4 regions of the Alkalihalobacterium sp. APHAB7 genome follow, and region 3 is predicted to be linked to each of the others. Evidence: riboswitches for the same ligand, from Rfam matches in the RefSeq annotation. Region 3 holds a riboswitch; each other region holds the start of a gene.
The links. Region 3 has a riboswitch for S-adenosylmethionine ahead of ACNSTQ_RS11465 (methionine biosynthesis PLP-dependent protein). Riboswitches for the same ligand answer to the same signal wherever they lie in the genome.
Positions count from the first base shown of each region.

Region 1: it holds a riboswitch for S-adenosylmethionine, as region 3 does, so the genes downstream of both, ACNSTQ_RS02030 (methionine ABC transporter ATP-binding protein) here and ACNSTQ_RS11465 (methionine biosynthesis PLP-dependent protein) in region 3, are expected to answer to the same signal.
Region 2: it holds a riboswitch for S-adenosylmethionine, as region 3 does, so the genes downstream of both, ACNSTQ_RS03450 (homoserine dehydrogenase) here and ACNSTQ_RS11465 (methionine biosynthesis PLP-dependent protein) in region 3, are expected to answer to the same signal.
Region 4: it holds a riboswitch for S-adenosylmethionine, as region 3 does, so the genes downstream of both, metK (methionine adenosyltransferase) here and ACNSTQ_RS11465 (methionine biosynthesis PLP-dependent protein) in region 3, are expected to answer to the same signal.

Region 1 is NZ_JBLWFS010000001.1:466,979-469,182, reverse strand. Features, by position in the region: gene ACNSTQ_RS02035 (methionine ABC transporter permease) at 1-67, opposite strand, end outside; gene ACNSTQ_RS02030 (methionine ABC transporter ATP-binding protein) at 60-1,082, opposite strand; SAM riboswitch class I at 1,284-1,400, opposite strand; gene ACNSTQ_RS02025 (MFS transporter) at 1,484-2,204, opposite strand, start outside.
Region 2 is NZ_JBLWFS010000002.1:218,034-220,237, forward strand. Features, by position in the region: gene ACNSTQ_RS03450 (homoserine dehydrogenase) at 1-1,157, opposite strand, end outside; SAM riboswitch class I at 1,342-1,453, opposite strand; gene aspS (aspartate--tRNA ligase) at 1,530-2,204, opposite strand, start outside.
Region 3 is NZ_JBLWFS010000009.1:122,082-124,285, forward strand. Features, by position in the region: gene metC (cystathionine beta-lyase) at 1-41, opposite strand, end outside; gene ACNSTQ_RS11465 (methionine biosynthesis PLP-dependent protein) at 58-1,164, opposite strand; SAM riboswitch class I at 1,257-1,363, opposite strand; gene ACNSTQ_RS11470 (hypothetical protein) at 1,608-1,772, opposite strand; gene prsW (glutamic-type intramembrane protease PrsW) at 1,795-2,204, opposite strand, start outside.
Region 4 is NZ_JBLWFS010000005.1:148,900-151,103, forward strand. Features, by position in the region: gene metK (methionine adenosyltransferase) at 1-907, opposite strand, end outside; SAM riboswitch class I at 1,096-1,207, opposite strand; gene ACNSTQ_RS07610 (hypothetical protein) at 1,307-1,750, opposite strand; gene pckA (phosphoenolpyruvate carboxykinase (ATP)) at 2,165-2,204, shown strand, end outside.

The DNA of each region.
Region 1 (2,204 bases), on a different contig from region 3:
AAATGGTTTCGACCGTTGCTTCCCACAACTTGTCCCATTTCATTTTTGCAAACCATTCATTAAACATGATCGATCACCTCCACTTGTACTCCTTCTTCACGAATGAAAGCAATCGCACGATCAATTTCTACGACATCTCCATCAATCTGGATAAACAGTGTTCCGTATGCCCCTTCTTGCGTCTGCGAAATTTTACCTTGTAGAATATTTACTTCTATATCAAACTTCCGAATGATTTTCGTAATGAGGGGCTTTTCCGTCTCTTCCCCTATAAAACTTAATTGAACGACTTTTCCTGATTCATCTTCAATAATATGAGAGATCGTGTCCTTCGTTTCCTCTGGATCTGTTACCTGTTTTACAAATTGTTTTGTAATTCCAGCTTGCGGGTTTTTAAATACATTCAGAACAGGCCCCATCTCAACGACTTTACCTGCTTCCATTACAGCGACACGATGACAAATCTTTCGAATGACATGCATCTCGTGTGTAATGAGTACGATCGTTAAGCCAAGTTTTTTATTGATATCTACGAGTAATTCTAGGATCGAATCGGTTGTTTTCGGGTCTAATGCCGAAGTTGCTTCATCACAAAGGAGAACTTTCGGATTGTTCGCAAGCGCTCTAGCAATTCCAACCCGTTGCTTCTGTCCACCACTGAGCTGAGAAGGATACGATCCCCCTCTTCCTTCAAGACCGACAAGTTTAATTAATTCATCGACTCGTTTTTGACGTTCTTCTTTTGGCACACCTGCAATCTCTAGAGGAAATCCAATATTTTCTCTAACAGTCCTCGACCACAATAAGTTAAAGTGTTGAAAAATCATACTAATTTCTTGTCTTGCTTTACGTAGAGACTTTCCTTTTAACGACGAAAGCTCTTTACCTGCAACGGTAACGGTTCCTTCTGTTGGGCGTTCGAGACTGTTCAACATACGAATTAACGTACTTTTTCCAGCACCACTATAACCGATAATTCCAAATATTTCGCCTTCTTTAATTTCTAAATCTACACGGTCGACCGCTGTAACAACGCCGTCTTTCGTTTTAAACAGTTTCCGTATGCCACTTAAATGAATCATGGTGCCCTCCTAATAATTATTTCTCTCTCCTATGTTATTTATCTCTATTTTTCCTATTTGTTTACTCGTATTAATGCCGACAACAACCTTCAACACTACGTCTTCTTACGTCATTGTTAAAGTTTAATTGCTGGGACTAATAAAAAAAACCTTCCCGTCATAGATGAACAGAAAGGTTTAGTCACAATGTTAGTGTCCTTTCTCTCATCTTTCAAGGCATTTCACCTTGCAGGATTTAGCACCTTTCTTAACACAATTCATGTTTTCAAAGGTTGCCGGGTTTCTTCGGGCCAGTCCCTCCACCACTCTAGATAAGAGCTTGCAGCTATTAAATTACTTTAATCAATGAAAGAATAATAACATGTGTCGAATTTTGTTGTCAATAGATTTTAAATAAATGATTATTTAACTTTTCTAAATACTAAATAAAAGTAAACCGAACCAATCAAATATAAACAACCTGTAATGGTAAAAACGATAGCATATCCGTGATACGCCCCGTACATCATAACAAGTGTCATCGAAACAGGCCCCATGACTGCCCAACCGAGCTGGAATACCATTTGCCCAACTGAGTTCGCTAACCCCTTAATCGAGTCATCTACACTTCTCATCATTAGTGACATCTGAATAGGGTTCCCGGCATTCATTAAGGCTTGACGGAAAAGGAAACCAATAACGGCCAACCATAAATTTTCTGTATAAGCTGTAAGTAAAAGGAAAGGTAACGATGCTAATTGTAAAATAACTACCGCACGAACTTCACCAAAACGTTTTACAACAGCAGGACCGATCATAAACGCAACGGCTGTCATCGCTTGACCTAAAGATAAGATAATACCGACAAGTGATTTGCTAATTTCAAAGCGGTCTGTAAAATATATGTTCAAATACGGAATAACAAGACCGGAACCAAAGCCAATAATTAACTGCGCAATGGCAAAAAGAGCGATCATTTTAAGCCCGGACTTTTGTGTTTTAAAGATATTTTTAAATGAACTTGCTGCTGTTTTTTCGGTCTTAAGTTTTCTTTCTTCGTTAATCTTCATAATTGGAATGAGAGATGTAAAGAAAAATATGGACCCGACGAGCAATGTAATTCGTACACTCCACAACGCACTA
Region 2 (2,204 bases), on a different contig from region 3:
AAGTCATTCAAAGACTTTCCTTCAGCTAATTTAAAAATCACTGCTTGCTTTTCGTAAATTCCAGTTTCTACTTCAATCTCGCTTGAGATACTAATTAAATCAGTATTCAATTGTTGCTTTTCTAGATCGGAAACAAAGACAATAACACTCATTCCATCGTTGGCTGTTTCGTTAAATTGTTGCCTTAAGGGACGACTAAACCCTTGAAATTGCTCATGTAGAACAAAATCTTCTACCATACTGTTAGCTGTTGCATCCTTTCCTGCACCTGGACCACACATCGTAATACGATCAATTGTTTCACCGTCAATACAAACACCGTTCGTAACACCGTTCACATTATAGAGTGGATGATCTTTTGCCACGAATGAAGGCGATACAAATCCACGAATCACTCCATTTTCGATAGATGTTTTGGCAATCAATTTTATGGCTAATTCATTTCTTTCCGCAAAATTAATGGCTTCCTCCTCAATGACACTAATTCCTTTACAGGAAAAGTTAGTTTCATTTGGCCATGAGTTAAAGGCCAGACGACTTAAAATTTGGATTTTATATAGAGCATCATATCCTTCAATATCATCTGTAGGATCAGCCTCGGCATAACCTAACTCTTTCGCTTCAGCTAACACATCAGCAAACGTTCGATTTTTTTCTTTCATTTCCGTTAAAATATAATTTGTTGTCCCATTTAAAATTCCGGTCACAGAATGAATAGGTGTTGTAGAAAATAACGTTTTGAAGCTATTTACTATTGGTATTCCACCGCCAACAGCTGCTTCAACCCCTAAGTAAACATTGTAATGGCCAGCAAGCTCTTCAAGCTCTTTACCGTGCTTAGCAATTAATTCTTTGTTTGCTGTAATAATCGATGTACCTGATTGCATGAGCTTCACAATATAACCTTTAGCGGGCTCAACTCCACCAATTGCTTCAAATACAACATCGTACTGTTGATTAAAAAACTCATTTGGATCACTTGTTATAAGTGCATTTACATGCGTATAACCACGATCTTTTGTATCGTCTTTCACTAGAATTTTTGTCACCTGAACCTCATTTTGAAAAATGGTCTGTAGTTCTTCTTTTGAATTCAGTAACCGCTCATAAATACCAGAACCGACTGTTCCGAAACCGATAACCCCAACATGTAACATCCCAAGCTCCTCCTTATATAAAACACTTTTTTACTCCTTAGTTAACTCCTCCACACTGCCGTTCATTTTTATTACTTGGTTCTGGCTGTATTGTTTAAACAGCTACCCGAACTAGTTTATTTTTTTATGTGTACACAAATAAAAAAACCTCTCCGATAAGGGAAAGGTTTTTTTAAAACGCCTCCACTTATCTTCCAGAGCAATCGCTCTGCTGAAATTAGCACCTTTGTTTGTCTGGCATACAAACCGGTTGCCGGGCGTCATCGGGTCAGTCCCTCAGCCTCTCGTGATAAGTTTTATTTTTGCAATTAATTTTTGAATTTTAATAGTTATGATTATAATGCGACTATTCTATTTTTGTCAACTTAAAGTTTAGACTTGAACTTTCTTTTCTTCCTCTTTTTTCGGAACAATAGATAAGTTCAGCTCACGTAATTGTGCCTCACTAACCGAACTTGGTGCATTTGTTAATAAACAACTTGCACTTGCAGTCTTAGGGAAAGCAATTGTATCACGTAAGTTGCTACGGCCTGCTAAAAGCATAACGAGGCGATCTAGTCCTAACGCAATACCTCCGTGTGGTGGTGTACCATATTCAAAGGCATCTAAAAGGAAACCAAATTGTTCTTTTGCTTCTTCTTCAGAAAAACCAAGAGCAGTGAACATTTTTTCTTGTACATCACGTTGATAAATACGCTGGGAGCCTCCACCAAGCTCATATCCATTTAACACAAGATCATATGCTTCTGCACGTACTCGACCTGGATCTGTATCGAGCAAATGTAGATCTTCTGTTTTTGGACTAGTAAATGGGTGGTGAAGAGCGACGTACCGATTAGCATCTTCATCAAATTCAACAAGTGGGAAATCAACCACCCATAAGAAATTGAATTTAGATTTGTCTATTAAGTCTAAGTCTTTACCAAATTTAAGACGAAGTGCACCTAAGCTATCATACACAACTTGTTTCTTATCAGCAGCAAAGAATAATAAATCACCGGGTTCAGCATTCATCGCTTCACGCATGCCGGCAACCTCTTCCTCGTT
Region 3 (2,204 bases):
TTATGAAGCAAGCGTGTTTGAAAAGAAAATTGTTCACTCATTTTTTTTACATCCCCTCTATGAATTTACATGGTTAAAGGCCTGATCTAAGTCGTGGATAAGATCTTGGCAATTTTCAATTCCTACTGAGAAACGCAATAAACGGTCACACACCCCGTTTGCATTTCGCACCTCTACCGGCATATCCGCGTGGGTTTGTGTCGTCGGATACGTCATTAAGCTTTCAACTCCTCCAAGACTCTCGGCAAACGAGATTAACTTTAATTGCTGTAAGAACGGATTCACCCATTTTGCCTCTTTAATACGAAAAGAAAGCATTCCACCGCGTCCAGGATATAGAACTTCAGTTACTGCAGGATGTTCTTCTAAATAAACAGCTATTTCACGTGCATTTTTTTGATGTTGCTCCATCCGTAGAGTTAATGTCTTCATTCCTCGTATGAGTAACCACGAATCAAATGGGCTTAAAATAGCTCCTATGCCATTGTGGTAATAGGCAATTCGTTCACAAAGCTCTTCACCTTTAGCAACAATCAATCCTGCAATCACATCATTATGTCCGCCTAAGTATTTAGAAGCACTATGAATGACAATATGAGCACCATCATTTATCGGTTGCTGTAATAGAGGTGTATAAAACGTGTTATCGACAATTAATAGCAAATTATTTTTTTTAGCCATTTGGCCTAGCGCTGATAAATCAGCTTCTTGCATTAACGGGTTAGTTGGACTTTCTATAAATAACGCTTTCGTCTTTTCAGTGATTAATTGTTCAAATTCTTCTAGGTTTCTTGGGTCTCCATAAACAAATGACAGCCCCCAATTTTTCCACCCATTTTCAAACAAACGATACGTCCCACCGTATAAATCACTTGATGCCAAGATTTCATCTCCTAGCTCAAATAAAGAAAGCACGGTTTGTATGGCAGCCATACCCGAACTACAGGCAAACCCTTGATCACCTGCCTCGAGTTGAGCAATTGCTTTTTCTAACACCAACCTTGTTGGATTTCCTGTTCTTGAATAATCAAAACCAGTTGATTCCCCAATTCCGGTATGGCGGTAGGCTGTTGAAAAATAAACAGGAGTGTTGATTGTACCTGTATGTTCATCTTGCCTGTTCCCAATTTGTACCAGTTTTGTTTCTAGCTGCTCTTTATTCATCGTACCTCTCCTCTACTCTTATCAATGCAAAAAACCTTCCTCTTATAAATTAAGAAGAAGGTTAAGAATACAATTTCTTTTGGTTAAACTTCTTCTTATCTATCAAGCTATCGCTTGCTGGAATTAGCACCTGACTGTATAAATACAGCTGGTTGCTGAGACTTCACCGGGCCATTCCCTCCGTCTCTCTTGATAAGAAAATCAATTTTCAATTTTCAATTTTCACTTGTTATTAAATTACATGAATTGCGCGAAAAAAGCAATAGGTTTTATATGAATTACTTTATTTATTTCAAGAGGTCCTTCCGCTTTTCTTTTTGTCTAGCTCTAGGGGCCATCGGCTCGAGGTCACTTCGGCCCATCAAACGTGTCCAAAACCGGGACACTTTTTGTTGGTCCTCCAGCGCTTGTCGCCGATAAGCAGGCCCCTTCCGCTTTTCTTTTTATTCAGGGGTTACATCTATTTGTAAGTCATCTTCATTACCACAGACGCAACGTATAAACCCTGTTTCATAGTTACCGTCTTTTGCTCGGCTTCCTCGAAGAATAAACTTTTCACCACATTTTTGACAACGAATTACGACACGATATCTTGTGTTTTCAGTCATATTTACACCCCTAACACTCGATCTAGTTTGCCACTTTCACCTTGTGTATACTAAACGTCCAAAGGCCAATCATAAATAAAAGCATCGTAATGTGAATATATCTGTCCATTGTTAATAATATTAAATCATAGCTTCCGTGAAGTAAAATGGGAAGAAATAAAGAAAGGAGTACAAAACGATTACGCCGCTTTTTTGAAAACTTCGCTTTCCCCAGATAATATCCCATAATTACACCAAACAACGCATGGCTACTTACAGGAAATAACGCTCTAAGCCAAGCTGTTTCTAGACCATTTGCTATTAGGTAAAAAAAGTTTTCTACAGAAGCAAACCCTAACGAAATAGACACCCCGTAAATAATACCATCATATGTTTTATTGAAAGTTGCATGCTTATACGCAAAGAAAAAAAGGAGAAACCATTTAAAGAACT
Region 4 (2,204 bases), on a different contig from region 3:
CGATATTTTTAGCTACATAGCGAGCAGCATATGCACCAGAACGGTCAACTTTTGTTGGATCCTTACCTGAGAATGCTCCCCCACCATGACGAGCATAACCACCATACGTGTCAACGATAATCTTACGCCCTGTTAAACCAGCATCTCCTTGAGGTCCACCAATTACGAAACGCCCCGTCGGATTAATGAAGTATTTTGTTTCGTCATCAATTAACTCAGCTGGTACTACCGGTTTAATGACATACTCTTTAAGATTACGCTGAATTTGCTCTAACGATACTTCAGGGTGATGTTGAGTCGAAATAACAATTGTATCAATACGTACAGGCTTTCCATTCTCGTCATATTCCACTGTTACTTGCGTTTTTCCATCGGGACGTAAATAAGGAAGAATTTCATCTTTACGTACTTCTGTTAGGCGACGAGCTAATTTATGTGCTAAAGAAATCGGAAGCGGCATTAATTCTTCCGTTTCATTATCTGCGTAACCAAACATTAACCCTTGGTCTCCTGCACCGATTGCTTCAATTTCTTCATCTGACATTTGGCCTTCACGAGCTTCAAGTGCTTGGTTAACCCCTTGAGCAATATCTGCTGATTGCTCATCGATTGAAGTTAATACTGCACATGTTTCAGAATCAAAACCATACTTCGCTCGCGTGTAACCAATATTTTGAACCGTTTCACGAACGATCTTCGGAATATCAACGTATGTACTTGTCGTGATTTCACCAGCTACAAGTACTAACCCTGTAGTTACTGAAGTTTCACAAGCTACACGTGCATTCGCATCATTTGTTAAGATTGCATCTAAAATTGCATCCGAAATTTGGTCACAAATTTTATCTGGATGCCCTTCTGTCACTGATTCTGAAGTGAATAAGCGACGACTTTTCTTTTCTACCATCTAACAGTATCCTCCTTTTACACATCTTTTAGAGTGAATACAATCCTATACTAGTAGCTTCCCCTTAAAATGTGTTAAATATTGATACGGCACTCATTCCCTCACCATTGTGAGTAAAATTTAAGACATGTATAGTCATGAAAACCCTTTTCCTCATGAGGAAAAGGGTTAGACTTATCACCTTTAACCTCTTATCTTTCAAAGCATTCGCTTTGCAGGTTAGCACCTTTTCACCTTTTTTAACTGGTGTTGGTTGCTGGGTTTCTTCGGGCCTGTCCCTCCACCGACTCGGGATAAGAGTATCCGTTCGCGACATATCATAACTTACAAAGCAAAAGATGTCAACAGTTGCTAGTTGACATCTAAAAAGTCGAAAAAAAACAAAATAAAAAAATGGATTTAATAAGGAGTATCTATATCTTGGTTATGGTTTTGATTTACATTTTGATTTACATTTTGGCTTTGGTTTGGAAGACGGTTTTGACGTTGATTACTATTTTGATAATAACTCATGTTTTGGTTTTGACTTAAATTCATCTGATTTTGCCGTTGTTGATCCTGCTCTTCTCTAATTTCTTCCCGCATTTGCATTTTTAATAATTCATTTTGGTTATCTCTCGGTTTGACTTGACTGTACACACCACTTGCCGTTAACCCAATTACCAAAGCAACTAACACTTCGTTTCCCCATTCTCTTGGAATAAACCATAATAGACAGGCTACGCCGATCGCCAGCAATGCACGATACTTTTTATCAATATTAAAAGCATTTCCTACAACCGTAACTAATGCAGCAACGACAGCTGAAACGGTCGCAAGGTCCATTATTGAAATACTGTCCACTGCACTCCCTCCTTTTCCTTCTATACTATGCAACATAAAAAAAAAGGGTACAGCACTATTAGTGTCCTAATTTTTTGTCCACCTGGCTTCCTTATTTCAAAAGAGCTGTTAAAATTGATATTGTAACTTTTTTTAAAGTTAGAATTCGAATAAGAATGGTACAATTATATAAACAGGCTTAACAATTAGATACCTATAAAAAACGCTTAAAGATGTAAACCTATAAAGAAACTTCCTATATAGTAGACCCCATTATAAATAGACACATAATTTTTCAACTTATTTGCACACAAATTGAAATAATAGTATAGACTATTTAGTAAAATGTGTTATACTAATTTCAACATAAAAAATTGATTGTTAATCCTGACTAACATAATTTTAAAATATAAAAAAGAGAGGGTTTTGTGACCAATGAGTACAATTAGCTTCGCTACTGAATTAGAGCATATTT